3 regions of the Streptomyces sp. NPDC093089 genome follow, and region 2 is predicted to be linked to each of the others. Evidence: riboswitches for the same ligand, from Rfam matches in the RefSeq annotation. Region 2 holds a riboswitch; each other region holds the start of a gene.

Region 1 (4,739 bases), on a different contig from region 2:
GTGTGACCGGATCCGCCATGGCGCTGCCGCTGCTCGCCACGGGATCCGCCTCCGCCGCCGACGCCTCCACCTGGGACCGGGTCGCCGAGTGCGAGTCCGGTGGCCAGTGGAGCGCCAACTTCGGCAACGGCATGTACGGCGGCCTCCAGTTCACCCAGGACAGCTGGGAGCGCAACGGCGGCCTGGCGTACGCGCCCAGCCCCGACCTGGCCAGCCGCGCCCAGCAGATCGCCGTGGCCGAGAAGGCCCTTGCCAAGGGCAGCACGGAGTGGGCCACCTGCGCGCCGATCGCCGGGCTGACGAACGACGGCAAGGACACCGGGGTGGACCCCGGCCCGACCTCCGTCCCGAAGGCGCCCACGGGTCCGGTCGTCGAGTCGAACCGGACCGACGGCCTGCCGTCGGCCTCCGCCAAGGCCGCCGAGAAGGCGAAGGAGGCCACGGCCGTCCCGTCGCCCGTCACGTCCACCACGCCGGGGGCCCCGGACTCCTCGGTCACCCCGGGCGTGCCCGTCACCCCCGGCACGCCGACGACTCCGGGCGCGCCCGACGAGTCCGTTGCGCCCGGTACGTCCGTTTCCCCCGGTGAGACGGAGGGTGGCGCGCCGTCGACCGCGCCGGGATCCGGCAAGCACCGGGGCGAGGCCGCTACGGAGGAAGCCGGCAAGCCGGGCAAGTCGGGCGAATCCGGCAAGCATGCGTCATCCACGGACAAGCCGGCCGATGGCTCCTCCGTGACGCCGACGGCTGACGGAGTGAATAATTCGGGCGCAACGGACAGTCAGGGCACTTCGGACGCGTACACCGTGCAGCCCGGCGACAGCCTCTCCGACATCGCGCAGTCGAACGAACTGCCCGGAGGCTGGACGGCCCTCTATGACGCCAACCGCCAGACGGTGGGCGCCGATCCGGACCTGATCCTGCCTGGTCAGAGCCTTGAACTGACGAAGGATTCGGTCCCGGCCGAGGGGTAGTTCGGGGCGGTGTGTCCGGTTCTGGGCAAGTGAGACATGGGTCTCTTCGCCTCAACTGGCGTGTCCTGTCCGTAACCTTTGCCTCCGTCACCTCTCACCTGCACAAACGCCTCCCACCGGAAGGCAGGTAAGGGCGATATTTCCGCAATCGGCCTCTTTGAACTTCCGGTGGGTCTGTGTCTACGGTCTTAACCGCTCGCCACCGCGGGCCCCGTCGACCGAAACGCCGAATCCTGCCGTCGGTCGATGGGAACAGTCGTCGCGTCAGCGCCGAAGGCAGGAGTGGGGGACCCAAGGTAAGTGCCGGTCCCGGCCGTTGAGACAGACGGCCGAAGACCGGCTTGGGGTGAAGCCGCGTGCTAGGACACGCGGCCGGGCAACTTTCCGGCCCGAACCCGACAGCTCACCTCACAGGCGTCGGTGAGGAGAATCTCCATGCTGTTTTCCGGCAAGGGCAAACACCGTCGTCCCTCCAAGGCCACCCAGGTCGCCACGCTCGTCGGCGTCACCGGTGTCGCCGTCGCCGCCCCGCTGATGACCGCGGGCACCGCGTCGGCCGCCACGGCCTCCGAGTGGGACCGCGTCGCCCAGTGCGAGTCCGGCGGCAACTGGTCCATCAACACCGGCAACGGCTACTACGGCGGCCTGCAGTTCTCGGCCTCCACCTGGGCCGCGTACGGCGGCACCGCCTACGCCCCGACCGCCAACCAGGCCTCGAAGTCCCAGCAGATCACCATCGCCGAGAAGGTCCTCGCGGGCCAGGGCAAGGGTGCGTGGCCGAGCTGCGGCGTGGGCCTCTCCAACACCGCCTACACCGGTGGCACCATCGAGGCCCCCAAGCGCACGGCCACCGAGCCGACCACGCGCAGCGAGAAGCGCCAGGCCCCGAAGAAGGCCACGGCCACCAAGAAGGTCACCTCGGCCAAGAAGGCCACGGCCCGCAAGACCATCACCACCCCGGCCGGCACGACGGTCCAGAAGGGTGACGGCGAGTACCGGGTCGAGGCCGGCGACACGCTCGGCACCATCGCCCAGGAGCACGGCGTCCAGGGCGGCTGGGAGAAGCTCTACGACCTGAACAAGGACGTCGTCGCCGACGCCGACCTCATCTACGTGGGCCAGCAGCTCCACCTGAAGTGAGCCTGACGACCCTCCCGCGGTGACCACCCCGACCCGGCGCGCCTCCCCCCCCCGTGCGCGCCGGGCCGGGGTTCCGTCGTACCGGACGCCTGCGCCTCCACGGGCACCCGCGGAGGGCCTCCAGCGGTTACTGTCCAGTAGATCTGGGGCCCTTCGTCCCCATGTGCGTGCCCTTGGGTCCTTTTTCGTCCCAGGGTGCGGGCGCCCGGCGGGCCTGAGCCCCCGAGGCGGTTAGGCTCTTGTCGCAAGGCCAAGCGACCTGCATCGACCTTGCGTCACATCCAGCGTCACATCCCAGAAGGAGATGCTCGTGCCGTCCATCGACGTCGTCGTAGCCCGGGAAATCCTGGACTCCCGAGGCAACCCCACGGTCGAGGTCGAGGTCGGCCTCGACGACGGCAGCACCGGCCGTGCTGCTGTTCCGTCCGGCGCCTCCACCGGTGCGTTCGAGGCCATCGAGCTTCGCGACGGTGACCCCAACCGCTACCTGGGCAAGGGTGTCGAGAAGGCCGTCCTCGCCGTCATCGAGCAGATCGGCCCGGAGCTCGTCGGCTACGACGCCACCGAGCAGCGGCTGATCGACCAGGCCATGTTCGACCTGGACGCCACCGAGAACAAGGGCTCGCTCGGCGCCAACGCCATCCTCGGCGTCTCGCTCGCCGTGGCGCACGCCGCCTCCGAGGCCAGCGACCTTCCGCTGTTCCGCTACCTCGGCGGCCCGAACGCGCACCTGCTGCCCGTTCCGATGATGAACATCCTCAACGGTGGGTCGCACGCCGACTCCAACGTCGACATCCAGGAGTTCATGATCGCCCCGATCGGCGCGGAGTCCTTCTCCGAGGCCCTTCGCTGGGGTGCCGAGATCTACCACACGCTCAAGGGCGTGCTGAAGCGCAAGGGCCTCTCCACCGGCCTCGGCGACGAGGGCGGCTTCGCCCCGAACCTCGAGTCGAACCGCGCCGCCCTCGACCTCATCGTCGAGGCCATCAAGGAGGCCGGCTACACCCCGGGCTCCGACGTCGCGCTCGCGCTCGACGTCGCCGCGTCCGAGTTCTACAAGGACGGCAAGTACGAGTTCGAGGGCAAGTCCCGCTCGGCCGCCGAGATGACCGAGTACTACGAGGAGCTCGTCGCCGCGTACCCGATGGTCTCCATCGAGGACCCGCTGTTCGAGGACGACTGGGCGGGCTGGAAGGTCCTCACCGACAAGCTGGGCACCAAGGTCCAGATCGTCGGCGACGACCTCTTCGTCACCAACCCGGAGCGCCTCGCCCGCGGCATCGAGGAGGGCACCGCGAACGCCCTCCTGGTCAAGGTCAACCAGATCGGCTCGCTGACCGAGACCCTCGACGCCGTCGAGCTGGCCCAGCGCAACGGCTTCAAGTGCATGATGTCCCACCGCTCCGGCGAGACCGAGGACGTCACCATCGCCGACCTCGCGGTCGCCGTGAACTGCGGCCAGATCAAGACCGGCGCCCCGGCCCGCTCGGACCGCGTCGCCAAGTACAACCAGCTGCTGCGCATCGAGGAGATCCTCGACGACGCCGCGGTCTACGCCGGCCGCAGCGCCTTCCCGCGCTTCAAGGGCTGACACGACCCCAGGGGCCGGCACCGGCCCCGCAGGGCAGCTTCCGGGCCTTTGCATCCGGAGAATTGAACAGGGAGCAAAGGCGTAGCGAAGCGAAGCGTCCCCGTACTCGGTCCCGTACCGTGTGCGGGGACGTCCGCGTGAACAGGGGAGGCGACACGACATGGCCGCGAAGGACCGGGACCGGTTCTCGACCGCGACCCGGATCAGGCTGCTCGGCGAGCAGACCGCCGCCCGTGTCTACCGCTCCCAGACCCGCCGTCAGGCCCGCCGCTCGCGGCTCACCGGCCGCGCGGCCTTCCTCGCCCTCGTCGTCTGCTCCCTCGTCGTGGCGCTCGCCTACCCGATGCGGAGCTACGTCTCCCAGCAGGGCGAGATCGCCGAGCAGGAGCGCAAGGCCGCCGAGGCCGCGCGTCGGGTCGAGGAACTCAGGGACGAGAAGGCCCGGCTCCAGGACCCGGCCTACGTCCGCCGCCTCGCCCGCGAGCACCTGCACTACGTGCTGCCCGGCGAGACCGGCTACACCGTGAACGACCCCGACGCGGAGCAGCGTCCCCGCGCCGACCAGGGGGCGGCCGACCGCCCCTGGTACGACAACCTCTGGGACGGCGTCGACCACGCCGACCGCCCCTGACCCCTCCTCCGCGACACAGCAAGGCAGACATGGAAACGCCCCCTCCGCAGACCGACCGCACCGAGCCCACCGAGCGGGACATCGCCGCCTTCGAGCTGCAGCTCGGCCGGCCGCCCCGCGGCCTGCGCGCCATCGCGCACCGCTGCCCGTGCGGCAACCCGGACGTCGTCGAGACCGCGCCCCGGCTCCCCGACGGCACCCCGTTCCCGACGACGTACTACCTGACCTGCCCCCGGGCGGCCTCCGCCATCGGCACCCTGGAGGCCAACGGGGTCATGAAGGAGATGCAGGCCCGGCTCGCCACCGACCCGGAGCTCGCCGCCGCCTACCGGGCCGCGCACGAGGACTACATCGCCCGCCGTGACGCCATCGACGTCCTGGAGGGCTTCCCGAGCGCCGGCGG
Region 2 (4,739 bases):
GCCCTGGCCGCCGACGCCGAGGTCTTCGACTCGACGGTCCTCTTCCTCAACTACGACGAGAACGACGGCTTCTTCGACCACGTGCCGCCGCCGGTCGCCCCGCCGGGGACGCCGGGCGAGTACCTCGACGGCCTGCCGATCGGCCTGGGCTTCCGCGTCCCGATGATTGTCATGTCCCCGTGGACCCGGGGCGGCTGGGTGAGCTCCGAGGTCTTCGACCACACCTCCGTGCTGCGCTTCATGGAGACCTGGACGGCGGCCCTCGGCACACCGGCCACCTGCCCCAACATCAGCGAGTGGCGCAGGAAGGTGACGGGCGATCTGACCGGGGTCTTCGACTTCGCCCACCCGGTGTACGGCGTGCCGGCGGGCCTCCCCTCCACCGCCAAGGTCATCGGCCAGGCCACCTGTGGCCCGCTGCCGAACCCGGCGCCCCAGAACAACGCCCTGCCGGCGCAGGAGTCCGGCACCCGGCCGGCCCGCGCGGTGCCCTACCAGGCGAACGGCAACCTCGACCGGTTCGAGTTCGGGGCGGCCGGCAAGATCCTGGCCTGGTTCTCGATGACGAACCAGGGCGCGGAGGCCCGGCGCGCGGCGCACTTCTCGATCCACCCGCACCAGTACCGCGACACCGCCGCCTGGCAGTACACCGTCGACCCGGGCGGTACGGCGTCCGACTACTTCAACATCGGCCTCGGCTCGGGTTCGGGCAAGTACGACATCTCGATGATGGGCCCCAACCGCTTCCTGCGGCGCTTCATCGGCGACGCCTCCAAGGCGGGCAAGGCCGTGGAGGTGGCCGCCAGGTTCGCGACCGAGCCGGGCACGGGCAAGACGGCCCTGTGGTTCAGGATGACCAACGCGTCGGGCGGTCCGGTCACCTTCACGATCCGGTCGAACGCCTACCGCTCGGACGGGCCGTGGACGTACACGGTGCCGGCGAACTCCAGCCGCGAGGACTTCTTCAACGCGGTGGCCTACCACGGCGGCTGGTACGACTTCACGATCGTCGCCGACATCGACGGCACCTGGTCGCGCCGGTACACCGGCCACATCGAGACCGGAGCGCCCAGCGTCAGCGGCTGACCGCCGCCGTCCGCCGGGCGGCGCCCTCGGGGTGCCTCCCGGCGGACGTCCGTCACGGTCCGGGCCGTCGGGTACGGCCTCCGGGGCCGTCCGTCGCGACCCGGGGCCGTCAGCGGCCGGCCTGCGCGGCCCGGTGGATGGTGGCGTCCAGGAGGGCCACGGCGTCGTCCGCCGTACGGCCGGGGGCCCGGTTCCACGGTCCGATCAGATCGTTCCAGCCCCGCGACCGCAGCTCGGTCATGATCCAGGCCGCAGCCTCGTTCATGGTGTCCGCGCTGCCGTGGCCGAGTCGGTGCGCGGCGAGCAGGGCGCCGCAGACGCACCGGGCCCCGCGCGCGTCGCGCAGCTTGTACGGGACGTTCTGCCAGCCCCACTCCGTGAGCACGCGGCGGGCGTAGCCGAGGTGAACCGACGGGCGCAGGTCGCTGCGGCCGATGCGGCGCCAGATGTGCAGCCGGTCCGGCAGTACGGCTCCGATGCGGCCCGGCAGGCGGGGCTCGGCGGGCAGCGGCGGCGGCAGCGCGTCGAGGGCGTCGGCCACGAGCCGCTCCACCGGCACCGTGAGGAGGTTCCGCCAGCTCTCCGGCTCTCGCGGCGGAGCGTCGGGAGCGACCGGTTCGCCACCCGTCCGGCCGGAGGCCCGGTCGGGGGGCGGATCGGAGGTCGGGGCGGGGGTCCAGTCGGTGACGATCCGCTGCCAGACGGCGCTGTCGTAGAGCGTGGCGGCCTCGCGATCGACGGTGTCGGGGCTGGGGGTGGAGAGGGCGGGCGGCATCCGGCGGCTCCTCGGTCGGGATGGGTCCATCCTTCAGCACGAATGTCGGTTTTGCGACTTTTGCCCTTGACTGCACACCCACCGCGGGGGTCTTTTCCACCCACTCCCCCATTAACAGAATTACCGCGCATATTCGGACATTGGGAACCTGGTGACGCGACTCACTTTCCCGGTTTCGCCCTGATGATCGAAATGTCCGCAGGCCATGGGGCACACGGGAGTTCGACGGCCCGGACGGGCGGCCGATCTTGAATTACCTGAATTACGTGATCTTTTCGCCGCGCGACGGACTGCCATCCCCTTGTTATCCGCCGCATTACTGGCCTACGGTCACCTCCATTCGAGCGGATCGCCAAATCCTGCCACCGCTCGAAATACCTCCCTTTTCACCCGACGGCAGGAGCGGGGGACCCACGAATACGCCGATCCGGAAATCCGGAACGGCTCGGGGTGCAGCCGCGTGCGCGCGGCCGGACAGCTCCCGTCCGAACCCGACAGCTCACCCCGCAGGCGCCGGAGAGGAATCCGTCATGCCTGCTCACGGTAAGCACCGCCGCCCCCGTCGACGCCCCGTCTCCCAGGGACTCGCACTGGCCGGCACGGGCGGCGTCGCCCTTGCCCTCCCGCTGATCACCCCCGCCGTGGCCGGCGCCGCGCCCGTTTCCGGCGCACCGGAATTCACCACCGGCGCCGTCGCGGCCCCCGCCTTCGCGGCGCCGACCGCCGCCAAGGCTCCCGCCGCCCCGGCCGCCGCCCGCACCTACACCGTCGTCCGCGGCGACTCGCTTTCCCTGATCGCCCAGAAGAAGGGAATTCAGGGCGGCTGGAAGAACCTTTACCGGGCCAACCGAAGCGCCGTGGGTGACAATCCGTCACTTATTCATCCGGGTCTTGAACTGACGCTTCGTCGGGATTCCGCGAAGGTCACCCCCGCGCCGGCGAAGAAGAAGACCGGTACACCCGATCGGGCGAGCCGCTCCGAGCGCCGCTCCGCCCCGGCCTCCACCGGCGCCTCCGCCGCGCAGGCCGCCCCGGCGGCGGCCCCCGCCGCCGCTCCGGCCCAGGCCGCCCCGGCCGCCACCAACTACGCCGACAACCTCGACGGCTGGATCCGCGAGTCGCTGGCCATCATGGCCCAGCGCGGCATCCCGGGTTCGTACGACGGCATCCTCCGCAACGTCATGCGCGAGTCCTCCGGCAACCCCCGGGCCATCAACCTCTGGGACTCCAACGCCGCGGCCGGAACGCCCTCGAAGGGCCTGCTCCAGGTCATCGAGCCGACCTTCCTCGCCTACCACGTGCCCGGCACGTCGATGGACCTCTTCGACCCGGTCGCCAACATCACCGCCGCGTGCAACTACGCGGCCGACCGCTACGGCTCCATCGACAACGTCAACGGCGCCTACTGAGCCCGGAAGTGCCCGGCGAACCAGGAGGTGGCGAGCTCCGCCACCTCCTCCAGGGCGCCGGGCTCCTCGAAGAGGTGCGTGGCACCCTCGACCACGGCGATCCTGTTCTCGCAGCGCAGCAGTGAAGCGGCCCTCCGGTTCAGGTCAAGCACCAGCGCGTCCGCACCGCCCACCACCAGGAGCGTGGGGGCGCGCACCCCGGCCAGCCGGTCCCCCGCGAGGTCCGGCCTGCCACCGCGCGACACGACGGCGCTCACCGCGCACTCCGGATCGGCCGCCGCCCACAGCGCGGCGGCCGCTCCCGTGCTCGCGCCGAAGTAGCCCAACGGCAGGCCGGTCGCCACCGGCTGCTCCGCCAGCCACTTCGTGGCGAACGCGAGCCGTCCGGCCAGCAGCGGGGTGTCGAAGACGTGCGCCCGGTCGCCCGCCTCGGCCTCGGTCAGCAGGTCGAACAGCAGGGTCCCGAGGCCCTGCCGGTTGAGCACCTCCGCGACCGCCCGGTTCCGGGGACTGTGCCGGCTGCTCCCGCTGCCGTGGGCGAACAGCACGATGCCCGCGGCACCGTCGGGCACGGCGAGCCGCCCCGCAAGCGTGACGCCGCCGACCGCGATCCTCACGTCCGAGTCCCGCACCACCGGGCCCCGCGCCGCACGGCTCCGGTCCAGACACGCGATGACCTCGGCGTCGGCGGTCTGCTCGAAGTCGCGGTAGAACTGGCCGATCGCGTAGAAGACCTCCGGCGTGTGGACGCTGACCGTCTCGTCGGCCTCGCCGCCGAGCCGCGCCGTCCACCCGTGCGGCGCGACCGGGACGGCCAGCACGATCCGGGCGGCCCCCCGGGCACGGACCACCCGGCACGCCGCGAGCGCCGTGGCCCCCGTGGCGAGGCCGTCGTCGACGACGACCACGGTCCGGCCTTCGAGCGGCACGGACGCCCTGCTGCCCCGATAGCGGGCGGCACGCTCGTCGAGGACGGAGTGCTCCCGCTCCTCCACCGCCGCGAGCGCCCGCTCGCCCACCCCGGTGTCCCGGAGCACCCGCTCGTTGAGCACCCGCACCCCGCCCTCACCGAGCGCGCCCATCGCGAGCTCCGGCTGGTGGGGCACCCCCAGCTTCCGTACGAGACAGATGTCGAGCGGCGCGTCGAGGGCGTCCGCGACCTGCGCGGCGACCGGTACCCCGCCGCGCGGGAGTCCGAGGACCACGACGTCGTGGCCCTTGAGGTGGTCGAGCCGGGCGGCGAGCTGCCTGCCCGCGTCCGTGCGATCGCTGAAGAACATGGTCCGCCGCCCTTCCGCCTTGCCGCGGCCGGGGCCCGGGGAGGAACGGCGTGCCCGTCCCGTGCCCCTCCTTCCAGGGTAGACGCGTCCCCGATGGACGGTCGGCGGGCGCCCGGCGGGCGACGAGCGGCGAGCGACGAGCGGCGAGCGACGAGCGACGAGCGACGAGCGGCGAGCGACGAGCGACGA
Region 3 (4,739 bases), on a different contig from region 2:
ACGTTAATTCCGGGCGCTCGCCGTGTTGACTGCATGTTGCGAAACCCTCACACGGCCCCGATCCGGCCTTTTGAGCCGGTGCAGCGACAGGGAGCGTTCGGCGTGCAGCACGGTCAGCGCCCTGGCCCGCTCGGCATCGCCGCGCGCCACCGCGTCGACGATGGCACCGTGCTCGGCCCAGGCCTCCACCGGCTGGGCGGGCGTGTCCACCGCGTACATCCAGGCGATCTTGTGCCGGAGCTGGGTGAGCAGCGCCGTCAGGGCCGGACTGCCGGAGGCCTGCGCGAGCGTCTCGTGGAACCAGCCGCCGAGCGAGCGCAGATCCTCGCCCTGGCCGCGCCTGGCGCGCTCCTGACCCAGTCTGACCAGGCCCCGCAGCACCTTGAGGTGGGCGTCGGTGCGCCGCTGCGCGGCCCGCGCGGCCCCCAGCGGTTCGAGCAGCGACCGCATGTCGAGCAGGTCGGCCGCCTCCTGCTCGGTGGGCTCGGCGACGTGCGCCCCCGCATGCCGGCGGGTGACGACGAAGCCTTCGGACTCCAGCGTGCGCAGGGCCTCGCGGACCGGGACGCGCGAGACCCCGTACCGGCGGGCGAGTTGTTCCTCGGTCAGCCGGCCGCCGCGCTCGTAGACGCCGGAGACGATGTCGTCCCTGATCGCCGTGCATACCGAATGCGCGGGAATGCGCATGTCCGACCTCCGCCTTGGTCCGCGCGAGACAATTCGAGCGGCGCCTGTTCTGCGCCTGATCATCGACTCTATTGCAGCGCGCCGGGATTTCCGATGCCCCGGCGGAATCCATGGCATTGTTCCACTGCCCCGCGAGCAGCGAAAAGCCCCGGCTCAGTACGAGCCGGGGCTTTTGCGACGCGGTGCGGAACCGGGCCGGGCGGGGTCAGACGTGGACGCCGCGGGCGCGGAGGTACGCGATCGGGCTGATGTCGGAGCCGTAGTCGGCGCCCGTGCGCGCCTCGAAGTGGAGGTGCGGTCCGGTCGAGTTGCCGGTCGAGCCGGAGATGCCTATCTGCTGACCGGGCTCGACGGTCTGGCCGACGTGGACCCCGATGGAGGAGAGGTGCCCGTACTGCGTGTACGTGCCGTCGTTCATCCGGATCACGATGTTGTTGCCGTACGCGCCGCCCCAGCCGGCCTCGACGACGGTGCCGGAGCCGACGGAGACGACCCTGCTGCCGTAGGCGGCGTGGAAGTCGACGCCGGAGTGGCTGCCCGAGGACCAGAGCGAACCACCGGTCTTGTAGCCGGTGGAGACGTACGAGCCGGCGACGGGGAGCTGGAAGGAGGCCAGACGGCGGCGCTCGGCCTCGCGGGCGGCGCGCTCGCGCTCCTCGCGGATCTCCTTGGCGCGGGCCTCGGCCTTGCGCTTCGCCTCGGCCTTGGCCTTCGCCAGGGCGAGGGCCTCGACGGCCTCCTGCTCCTGGGCGGCGGCCTGGGCGTCGATCCGGTCGACGAGGGAGTCCTCGGTGATGACCTGGGTGAGGCCGGTGTCCTCGGCGGAGCGGTTGTCCGTGTCGGCGGCGAGCGCCGGGGAGGCGAGGGTTCCGATGACGCCGGTGGTGGCGAGCGTCGCGACGCCGGCGATGCCCACGCTGCGGCGCGCCATCCGGCTCGGACCACGATGCTTCCCGGTGGCACGGGTGAACGCCATGTAGTGGCTGATCCTTTCCTTCCTTCTCGCCTACCGGGTTAGCTGACGGGTTCGGAGCAGGAAGGTCTCCTACGAACCCCTCCGTACGGGACGAAGGCGTCCGATTCACCCCAGGGACTCATGTGGGTCCCCGGCTCCCCAGGCTCGCGCCTGACGGGGACTCGGCGATGACTGTCCGATGCCGCGGCTGCGGCACGTGCAACTGACGAACAGCCGCACCGACGCTATGCGGATCGTCTTTCAATCACCAACCAGACACGCTTTTTGTAAGACTTGCCACAGGGCAAAGAGTTACCCTTGCGCCCAATACGGACATAACGGAGGACCCCGGCGAACCTGCCGCCGGGGCCCTCCCGTTGTCACACCGGAACCGGAATCAGCCGGTCACGACGGTCACTTCACCGATGCCGAGCGCCCGCACGGGCTCCGCGATCTGCGCCGCGTCGCCCACCAGCACCGTGACGAGCCGGTCCACGGGGAAGGCGCTGACCACGGCAGCGGTCGCCTCCACCGTGCCGGTCTCGGCCAGGCGCGCGTACAACTGGGCCTGGAAGTCGTCCGGAAGGTGCTGCTCGACCTGGTCGGCGAGCGTCCCGGCGACGGAGGCGGCCGTCTCGTACTTCAGCGGCGCGACCCCCACCAGGTTCTGCACGGCGGTCTCCCGCTCGGCGTCGGTGAGCCCCTCGGCGGCGAGGGTGCGCAGCACCTGCCACAGGTCCTCCAGGGCCGGACCGGTGTTGGGGGTGTCGACGGAGCCGCTGATGCCGAGCATCGAGGCGCCGTTGCCCTCGGCGTCCGAGCGGAGCACCTGCCCGAAGGCCCGCACGCCGTACGTGTAGCCCTTCTCCTCGCGCAGGACCCGGTCGAGCCGCGAGGTCAGGGTGCCGCCGAGGCAGTACGTGCCGAGGACCTGGGCCGACCACACGCGGTCGTGCCGGTCGGGGCCGATCCGGCCGATGAGCAGCTGGGTCTGCACGGCGCCCGGGCGGTCCACGATGACGACCCGCCCGGCGTCGTCGGCGGTGATCGGCGGCATCGGGAGCGGCTCGGCCGGCTCACCGGTCCAGGCGCCCAGCGTGTCCGCGAGGACCTTGTCGAGGTCGACGCCCGTCAGGTCGCCGACGACCACCGCCGTGGCCGTGCCGGGCCGGACGTACGCGTCGTAGAAGGCGCGGACGGCCGGGGCGTCGATCGCGGCGACGGTCTCCTCGGTGCCCTGGCGCGGCCGGGACATCCGGGACTCGGCCGGGAACAGCTCCTTGGAGAGCTGCTTGGCGGCGCGGCGGGCCGGGTTCGCCGTCTCGTGCGGGATCTCGTCGAGACGGTTGCGCACCAGGCGCTCGATCTCGGTTTCCAGGAACGCCGGGGCGATCAGGGCCTCGGAGAGCAGCCCGAGCGCCTTGGGCAGCCGGGAGACGGGGACCTCCAGGGAGACCCGTACGCCCGGGTGGTCGGCGTGCGCGTCGAGCGTCGCGCCGCAGCGCTCCAGCTCGGCCGCGAACTCCTCGGCGCTGTGCTGGTCGGTGCCCTCGGAGAGCGCGCGGGCCATGATCGTGGCGACGCCGTCGAGACCGGCGGGCTCCGCGTCCAGCGGGGCCGGCAGGAAGATCTCCACGGCCACGACCTGCTGGCCGGGGCGGTGGCAGGTCAGCAGCGTCAGGCCGTTGTCCAGCTTCCCGCGGTCCGGGGCCGGGAAGGCCCAGGGCTTCGCGTCGCCCGGCTGGGGCTGCGGGTGGAAGTCCATGCTCGTCAAAGACGCGGCAGCGTCGGTCACTGGTCCGCTCCCTCTTCGTCGTCGCCGTTGTCGCTCTGCTCGGTCGCCAGGGGCTCGTAGACCAGCACCGCGCGGTTGTCGGGGCGCAGCTTGGCCGCGGCGACCGCCCGCACCTCCTCGGCGGTGACGTCCAGGACGCGGTCCACGGCGGTCAGGGCGAGCTGCGGGTCGCCGAACAGCACGGCGAACCGGCACAGTTCGTCGGCGCGGCCCGCGACGGTGCCGAGCCGGTCGAGCCACTCGCGCTCCAACTGGGCCTGCGCGCGCTCCATCTCCTCCGGCGTGGGGCCCTCGGCGGCGAACCGGGCGAGCTCCTCGTCGACGGCCGCCTCGATCTGCGGGACCTCGACGCCTCCGGAGGTCTTCACGTCCAGCCAGCCCAGCGAGGGCGCGCCGGCGAGCCGCAGCAGGCCGAAGCCGGCGGCGACGGCCGTGCGGTCGCGGCGGACCAGCCGGTTGTGCAGCCGGGACGACTCGCCACCGCCCAGGACGGTCAGGGCCAGGTCGGCGGCGTCGCACGCGCGCGTGCCGTCGTGCGGCAGCCGGTAGGCGGCCATCAGCGCGCGGGCCGGGACCTCCTCCTCGACGACCTCGCGCAGCTGCTCGCCGATGACCTCGGGCAGCGAGCCGTCGCGCGGGGGCAGTTTGCCGTCGTGCTGCGGGATGGAGCCGAAGTACTTCTCGATCCAGGCGAGGGTCTGCACCGGGTCGATGTCGCCGACGACGGACAGCACCGCGTTGTTCGGCGCGTAGTACGTACGGAAGAAGTTCCGCGCGTCCTCCAGCGTCGCCGCGTCCAGGTCGGCCATGGAGCCGATCGGCGTGTGGTGGTACGGGTGGCCCTCCGGGTAGGCGAGGGCGGTGAGCTTCTCGAACGCGGTGCCGTACGGCACGTTGTCGTAGCGCTGGCGGCGCTCGTTCTTGACGACGTCCCGCTGGTTCTCCATGGACTCGTCGTCCAGGGCGGCCAGCAGCGAGCCCATGCGGTCGGCCTCCAGCCAGAGGGCGAGCTCCAGCTGGTGCGTGGGCATGGTCTCGAAGTAGTTGGTGCGCTCGAAGCTCGTCGTGCCGTTGAGCGAGCCGCCCGCGCCCTGCACCAGCTCGAAGTGGCCGTTCCCCTGGACCTGCTTCGAGCCCTGGAACATCAGGTGCTCGAAGAGGTGGGCGAGGCCCGTGCGGCCCTCGACCTCGTGGCGCGAGCCGACGTCGTACCAGAGGCAGACCGCGGCGACCGGGGTCAGGTGGTCCTCCGAGAGCACCACACGCAGGCCGTTCGCCAACCGGTGCTCGGTCGCTGTCAGG

What was found. Region 2 has a riboswitch for cyclic di-AMP ahead of ACIQFX_RS08520 (transglycosylase SLT domain-containing protein). Riboswitches for the same ligand answer to the same signal wherever they lie in the genome.
Region 1: linked by a shared signal. The riboswitch ahead of ACIQFX_RS23605 (transglycosylase family protein) and the one ahead of ACIQFX_RS08520 (transglycosylase SLT domain-containing protein) in region 2 are both predicted to bind cyclic di-AMP.
Region 3: linked by a shared signal. The riboswitch ahead of ACIQFX_RS34985 (M23 family metallopeptidase) and the one ahead of ACIQFX_RS08520 (transglycosylase SLT domain-containing protein) in region 2 are both predicted to bind cyclic di-AMP.

What each region holds. Positions count from the first base shown of each region.
Region 1 is NZ_JBIVPA010000010.1:47,110-51,848, reverse strand. Features, by position in the region: gene ACIQFX_RS23610 (transglycosylase family protein) at 1-974, shown strand, start outside; cyclic di-AMP (ydaO/yuaA leader) riboswitch at 1,233-1,406, shown strand; partial or broken gene ACIQFX_RS23605 (transglycosylase family protein) at 1,410-1,805, shown strand; gene ACIQFX_RS23600 (LysM peptidoglycan-binding domain-containing protein) at 1,800-2,114, shown strand; gene eno (phosphopyruvate hydratase) at 2,419-3,705, shown strand; gene ACIQFX_RS23590 (septum formation initiator family protein) at 3,866-4,336, shown strand; gene ACIQFX_RS23585 (DUF501 domain-containing protein) at 4,366-4,739, shown strand, end outside.
Region 2 is NZ_JBIVPA010000003.1:349,996-354,734, reverse strand. Features, by position in the region: gene ACIQFX_RS08530 (phosphocholine-specific phospholipase C) at 1-1,086, shown strand, start outside; gene ACIQFX_RS08525 (hypothetical protein) at 1,196-1,861, opposite strand; cyclic di-AMP (ydaO/yuaA leader) riboswitch at 2,202-2,387, shown strand; gene ACIQFX_RS08520 (transglycosylase SLT domain-containing protein) at 2,392-3,270, shown strand; gene ACIQFX_RS08515 (phosphoribosyltransferase family protein) at 3,264-4,550, opposite strand.
Region 3 is NZ_JBIVPA010000020.1:21,590-26,328, forward strand. Features, by position in the region: gene ACIQFX_RS34980 (GntR family transcriptional regulator) at 4-687, opposite strand; gene ACIQFX_RS34985 (M23 family metallopeptidase) at 893-1,663, opposite strand; cyclic di-AMP (ydaO/yuaA leader) riboswitch at 1,676-1,840, opposite strand; gene ACIQFX_RS34990 (M16 family metallopeptidase) at 2,040-3,407, opposite strand; gene ACIQFX_RS34995 (M16 family metallopeptidase) at 3,434-4,739, opposite strand, start outside.